DNA from 2 places in the Pseudomonas sp. NPDC090233 genome. Region 1 is predicted to be linked to the other one. Evidence: riboswitches for the same ligand, from Rfam matches in the RefSeq annotation. Region 1 holds a riboswitch; the other holds the start of a gene.
What was found. A riboswitch is a leader RNA that binds a small molecule or an ion and turns the genes downstream of it on or off. The one in region 1 is predicted to bind cobalamin.
Positions count from the first base shown of each region.

Region 2: it holds a riboswitch for cobalamin, as region 1 does, so the genes downstream of both, ACIQUF_RS05245 (CbtB-domain containing protein) here and ACIQUF_RS06720 (TonB-dependent receptor) in region 1, are expected to answer to the same signal.

Region 1 covers NZ_JBIVYQ010000002.1:485,378-488,775, reverse strand. Annotated here, with positions in the region: gene ACIQUF_RS06720 (TonB-dependent receptor) at 1-1,430, opposite strand, end outside; cobalamin riboswitch at 1,541-1,747, opposite strand; gene ACIQUF_RS06715 (ABC transporter ATP-binding protein) at 1,793-2,941, opposite strand; gene ACIQUF_RS06710 (ABC transporter permease) at 2,961-3,398, opposite strand, start outside.
Region 2 covers NZ_JBIVYQ010000002.1:167,901-171,298, reverse strand. Annotated here, with positions in the region: gene cobM (precorrin-4 C(11)-methyltransferase) at 1-43, opposite strand, end outside; gene ACIQUF_RS05255 (cobalamin biosynthesis protein) at 66-476, opposite strand; gene ACIQUF_RS05250 (CbtA family protein) at 476-1,186, opposite strand; gene ACIQUF_RS05245 (CbtB-domain containing protein) at 1,196-1,381, opposite strand; cobalamin riboswitch at 1,487-1,710, opposite strand; cobalamin riboswitch at 1,853-2,062, shown strand; gene cobW (cobalamin biosynthesis protein CobW) at 2,161-3,228, shown strand; gene cobN (cobaltochelatase subunit CobN) at 3,232-3,398, shown strand, end outside.

The DNA of each region.
Region 1 (3,398 bases):
GCGAACACCAGCCCGGCGCGCCAGTTGCCGCCGTTCAGGCTGCGGTCACTGCGGGTGTCGTTGGTGAGGTTGTCGCGGTCGATGTGGTTCTGGTCGCGACGCACGCCGGTCACCAACGACAGGCGCTCGGTCAGTTGCAGGCGGTTTTCGGCGAACAGGGCGAAGGTGTGGGTGGTGGACAGGGTTTGTGGGCGTGTGGGCGAGTCGCTGTGGAAATACCCGGGCGCCGGCTGCCACGGGTCGACGTAGTCGCCACCCACATCGTTGTACGGCGAGTTGCTGTCGACGTTGAAGCGCACCTTGTTGTACTCGGTGCCGACCACGGTCTTGCTCGCCAGGCCGAACAGCGAATGGTCGAAGGTGAAGGTCTGGCGGTCGCCGATCTGCTCCTGGTTGTGTTTGATCTCCAGGTAGCTCTGGCGCAGCAGCTGCTCGCGGTCGGCGTCCCAGCTGTAGTCCTCGGCGTTGCGCCAGTGGCGGCGGCTCTTGATGTAGTAGAGCTGGTTGCTGGCGCTGAGCTGGTCGTTGATGGTCCAGTCGGTGGTGAAGCGGGTCCACTCGTCGTGGTAGCGCTGCTGGTCATTCTGGATGTTGTAGTTCTTCTTGCGCAGGCTGCTGCGATAGTGGCCGTCGATCAGCGGCGTGCCGTAGTAGTTGGCAGGCTCGGCGTCGCCACGCTCATGGGCCAGGGTGAAGCTCAGGTCGTCGCTGGCGTCGAAACGCAGCGCGGCGCTGAGGGCCAGGCTGCGCGAGTCGGTGCGGTCGACCCAGCCGTTGCCGGACTGCTGGTTGAGGGTAAGGCGATAGCTCAGGCGTTCGCTGAGGCTGCCGCCGCTGTCCAGGCCCAGTTGCTGGCGGTCCCAGGAGCCGTAGCCCAGGCGCAGGTGGTTGCGGATGTCGCCGCTGAAGGGCTTTTTCGGGATCACGTTGATTACCGCACCGGTGGCGCCTTCGCCATACAGCACCGAGGCCGGGCCCCGAATCACGTCGATGCGCTCGACCATCCACGGGTCGACCGGGAAGGTCTGGGTGCCGGCACCGGTATACAAGCGCGCGCCGTCGAACAGCGTCATCACCGAGCCGTGGCCGGTAAAGCCACGGGCCGAGAGGCCGGTGCCGCCATCGCCGGGGCTGCCGACGAAGGTGATGCCCGGCGAGCGGGTCACGGCGTCCTGCACGGTGAGGTTGTTGCGTTGCTGGATCTCTTCGGCGGTGAGGGTGCTGGTGCTGGCCGGGGTTTCCAGGGCGCTGAGGTTCAGCCGTGAGCCGGCCTGGGTCGGCGTGGCAAGGTCGACGTGCTGTTCGTCGCGGGTGTCGGTGATGGCTGTGGAGGGTAGCGCCAGGACGGCGTTGTCGTGGTCATCGGCCAGGGCTGGCAGGGCGACGGCCAGGCAGGCCGCCAGCGGCTGAAGCTTGAAGAAACGGGACATGTCTTTCCACTGACTGCAGGAATGAATGGATCCCGGTGGAAAACACGCAAAGGCACAACCGCGCACGCAGGCGCACACGCGGATACCGGCCTGCGCCCGCCCACCGCGGGTTGCCAAGTGAAGCTTCAGGCCGGTCTCCGGGCTTGCGAGGGTCATGACGCCTTCACCTTCCCATGCATGCGCACAGTGGTGTGTCGAAGGCCTCACTCGCTTACCGTTGCGGGGGCAGCGCCGGACTTGTCGTGGACCACGACGCACCGGCTTCCCGTTTCACCCTGCGCACGGCGGCGCAGGACACCTGAAACTGGCGCGCATCTGACCACTGGTCGGGGCGCGCGTCAATCATTTACCTGCCAAGGCGGTCAGTGTGCGCCGGCCGACTTGCTCAGGTCGCTTTCGGCCCATTCGGTGTAGATGCAGGCATCGGCCACCGCCCAGCGCACCTTCACGGTATCGCCCGGTTGCATTGGCATGCCGGCAGCCGACAGGGCCTTTACCGTCAGTTCTGTGCCGCCCGGTGTCATCACATGGCAGGTCTGGCTTTCGCCGAGGAACAGTACTTCGCCGACTTTTGCATCGACCTCGTTCCAGCCTGCGGGCAACGGTTCGCGCGCAGCCTGCTCGGTGGTCAGGGCCAGGGCTTTTTCCGGACGCACCATGATCAGCGCGTCCTGCCCGGCCGCCAGGCCAGGGGTCAGGCGGATCGCCACCGGTTGGCCTTCGAAGCTGCCGGCACCATGACTGCTGGCCTTGATGCGCAGGAAGTTCGAGTTGCCCAGGAACGAGGCGACGAAGGCATTCGGTGGGTTCTGGTACAGATCGTAACCGGTGCCCAGGCCAACGATCTTGCCGTGGCTGAAGATCGCGATGCGCTGGGACAGGCGCATGGCTTCTTCCTGGTCGTGGGTCACGTAGACGATGGTGATGCCCAGCCGGCGGTGCAGCTGGCGCAGTTCGTCCTGTAGGTCTTCGCGCAGCTTCTTGTCCAGCGCGCCGAGCGGCTCGTCCATCAACAGGATGCGCGGCTCGTACACCAGCGCCCGGGCAATCGCCACGCGCTGCTGTTGGCCACCGGACATCTGCGAAGGCTTGCGGTGGGCGAACTTCTCCAGTTGCACCAGCTTGAGCATGGCGTCGACCCGCTTGTTGATCTCGGCAGCGCCGAGCTTGCGGATGGCCAGCGGGAAGGCGATGTTGTCGCGTACGTTCAGGTGCGGGAACAGCGAGTAGCGCTGGAACACCATGCCGATGTCGCGCTTGTGCGGTGGCACGTTCACCAGCGACTGGCCGTCGACCAGGATCTCGCCGCTGCTGGGGGTTTCAAAACCGGCCAGCATCGACAGGGTGGTGGACTTGCCCGAGCCACTGGAACCAAGGAAGGTGAGGAACTCGCCGTCCTGGATTTCAAGGTCCAAATTGTCCACGGCGGTGAAGTCGCCGTAATGCTTGTTCAGGCCGCGCAGGCTGACCAGGGTCTTGTTGTGCGCGTTGTCTTTGATCACTGCACTCATTGTTGTTTTCTCCGCGCAATCAAGCGTTGACTTCGGTGCGCCGGCGCAAGGCGGCGGCGATGACCATGACCAGCAGCGACAGGCCGATCAGCAGCGTCGAGGCGACGGCGATCACCGGGCTCAGGTCCTGGCGCAAGGTGGTCCACATTTTCACGGGCAACGTCTGCAGGTCGGGGCTGGCCATCATCACGCTGAGCACCACCTCGTCCCATGACACCAGGAAGGCGAACAGACCGCCGGCGATCATCCCGGGGCGAATCGCCGGGAAGGTCACCTTGAAGATCGCCTGCAGGCGCGAGGCCCCGCAAATCACGGCGGCATCCTCGATCGATTGGTCGAACAGCTTCAGCGAGTTGATGATCGAGATGATGGTGAAGGGCAGGGCGACGATCACATGGCTGACCACGAAGGCGAACAGCGTGCCGGTGTAGCCCAGCTTGAGAAACAGCGCGTACAC
Region 2 (3,398 bases), 320 kb from region 1:
GCTCGGGGTCACCGGGGCCGGCGCCAATGAAGTAGACCGTCATGAAAAATCCTTGGATGTTGCGATTATTCGCCGCAGGCGAGGGCGAGGGTAGCGGCGCCGAGCGTTTGCCGTGGCACCCGTAGCTGGGTACTGCCGTGATTGAGGTGCGCCAGGGCCAGCGCCGTGCTCTCTGCAACCCCATAGCAGCCACTGTGGGCGAAGGCTTGCGCGGAGCGGTGGCTGAGCAAGGGCTCGAACGCCTGTAGCTGGGTGGCGTCGAAGATCACCAATGGCAGGTTGTGACGTTTGGCAAGTTGTCGCAGGCCACGCTCGTCGGCTTTTAAAGCGATGCTGGCGATGCCTTGCAAGGCTGACAGCGCCAGGCCATGGCTGTCCAGGGCTTGGCGCAGCAGGGTGTCGAGAACGTCCACTGGGCAGCCCCGGCGGCAACCGAAGCCGGCGTACAGCGCCAGCTGCGGCTGTTGGCAGGCCATCACGCTTGGCTTGAGCGGCGATACAACCAGGCACTGAGCAGTCCCAGGGCCAGCCAGAAGGCGGCGTTGGTCAGCCACGAAGCGATCTTGAACTGGGTTTCCAGTGCTTCAGGGGCCAGGCTTGCATGGACTTCGGGCTGCGGTGCACCGATGACATGGGGCATCACCAGCAATACCACGCCGAGCGCCTTGAGCAGCCAGTGCCGGGCAAATACCAGCAACGCCAGGCCGACGGCGGTGCTGGCAGCAGTACCGATCCACCAGCTCTGACGCAGGCCGAGGTCGGCGGCGGCAGTACCCGGAAGCTCAGGCGGCAGGCCCAGGGTGGGCGCCAGGCAGAACACGGCGAAGCCGGCCAGGCCCCACAGTGCGCCAGTGCTGACGCGGTTGGGTTCACGCAGGCTGTAAAGGGCAGCGAGTATCAGTGCGAAGCCGACGGCGACGACCAGGTTGCCACCGGTGGTGGAGAGGATGCGCTGCCAGCCATCTTCGGGCGACCAGGCCTCTTCGCTGTGTTCATGCCCACCCGCATGTTCATGGGCAACGGCTGCTTCACCGTCATGGCTGTGCTGCTCGACGGCAGGCGCCGCCGATTCGTAGGTTTCCGCCTGCAGAATCAACGGAGCCACCCAGAAACTTTGCAGCAGGGTAAGCAGCAAGGCTGCAAGCAGGCCGCTGAACCCGGCGGTGCGGGCAATGCGCTTGATCATGGGGCGGTCTCAGTGGCAGGGGAAGGCGGCGCTGTGGCGGGTATCGTGCGCGGCATTGTGCACGGCTTCGAGGTGCGAAAAACCGGCGAAGTAGACCAGGCACAGGCCCAGCAGGCTGGCGCCGGCGGCGATGACCACGCGCTGGCTGAGGGTGACGGGCGTGGCGATGGCGTGCTTGGTGCTGGTGATGGGCATGACGCTTTCCTCTGCTTTGCTTTTGTATGGGCAACGGGGCACAGGCGAGCGCGACAACCCCGGACCTCAAGGCCCAGGGGAATGCGACAGCGCCCGCCCACCGCGGGGTGTTCATGAACGCCAGGCCGGTCTCCGGGCTTGCGAGGAGGAGCAGGGCTCCTGGTAAAGCGTCACCTTCCCATGCCGTACTGCGTGGCACAGTGGTCCAGACGCTTCACTCGCTTACCGTTGCGGGGGCAGCACCGGATTTGTCGCACCCTGGTGAGGGCCTGCGACGCACCGGTTTCCCGTTTCACCCCCGTGGGGGCACCTGAACGCGAGGTGTAAGGAGAGCACGGGGGAGGGTTTGCGTCAATTGGCCGTAGGTAAACCGTAGGAGCGGATTCATCCGCGATGCGCCGCGTGGGCGGCGCTCGATCTCAAGAGCAATACAAATCTCAAGCCATGAGTTGACCATCCCGACCCCCCCGCGTAGCCTTGCCGCTTCGAGGTTCTTCGGCCACGCCGAAGCTAAGACGGGAACGCGGTACAAGCCGCGGCTGCCCCCGCAACTGTAAGCACCAAGACGGATCGACACAGCCACTGCGCCCAGGCGCGGGAAGGCGTCATCCCGCCAGCCCTGTTCAAAGAGGGGCCGGAACGGTGCAAGCCAGGAGACCTGCCTCGCGACGTTTTCGACTTTCAACCGGGCGGGGTGATCCGGTGGCGAACGAGCCCGGCCATCTGGCCTGCGGCTTTCGTCCCGCATGCCCGCGCCATCCTGCCAAGGGCAACGCGACATGAAAACACTGGCCAAGCTCCCCGTCACCATCGTCACCGGCTTCCTCGGCTCGGGCAAGACCACCTTGCTCCGGCACATGCTCGACAACGCCCAGGGCCGCCGCATCGCAGTCATCGTCAACGAATTCGGCGAGCTCGGTATCGACGGCGAAATCCTCAAGCAGTGCAGCATCGGCTGCACCGAGGAAGAGGCCAGCGGCCGCGTCTATGAGTTGGCCAACGGCTGCCTGTGCTGCACCGTGCAGGAAGAGTTCTTCCCGGTGATGCGCGAACTGGTGGCGCGCCGCGGCGACCTCGATCACATCCTCATCGAAACCAGCGGCCTGGCCCTGCCCAAGCCGCTGGTGCAAGCCTTCCAGTGGCCGGAAATCCGCAATGCCTGCACTGTTGACGCCGTCATTACCGTCGTCGACAGCCCAGCCGTAGCCGCCGGCACCTTCGCCGCCTACCCGGACCAGGTCGATGCCCAGCGCAAGCTCGACCCTAACCTGGACCATGAATCGCCCCTGCATGAGCTGTTCGCCGATCAGCTGGCCAGCGCCGACCTGGTGGTGCTGAACAAAGCCGACCTGATCGACGCCGAGGGCCTGGCCAAAGTACGCGCTGAGGTTGCCGAAGAACTGCCGCCAGCGGTCAAGGTGATCGAAGCCAGCAGCGGGCGCTTGCCGCTGGAAGTGCTGCTGGGCGTGGGCGCCGAGTCGGAGGCGCACATCGATGGCCGCCGTACGCACCATGACTCGCATCACGACGGCGACGATCATGACGATCACGACCATGACGCCTTCGACTCCATCTCCATCGACCTGCCTGAAGCTGACGAAGCCCTGTTGCTCGATGCGCTGACCCAGTTGGTGGTGGAGTTCGGCATCCTGCGCGCCAAGGGCTTCGCGGCCATCCCCGGCAAGCCGATGCGCCTGTTGGTGCAGGGTGTGGGCACCCGCTTCGACAAGCACTTCGACCGCGCCTGGCGTGCCGACGAACCGCGCATCACCCGCCTGGTGCTGATCGGCCAGGCCCTCGATGCCGTGCAACTGGAAGCGCGCCTGCGCCAAGCCCTGGGCGCCTGACTCATGCACCTGCTGCGGACCCAGCCCGGCGGCTTCGTGCCGGACGACAGCATCGCCGACCTCGGCCAGACGCCCGCCGAACTGGTGATCCTCTGCAGCGGCGATTCGCACCTGGCATTGCTCGCCGAAACCGCCGAGCAACTGCCGGATGACTACCCCAGCCTGCGCCT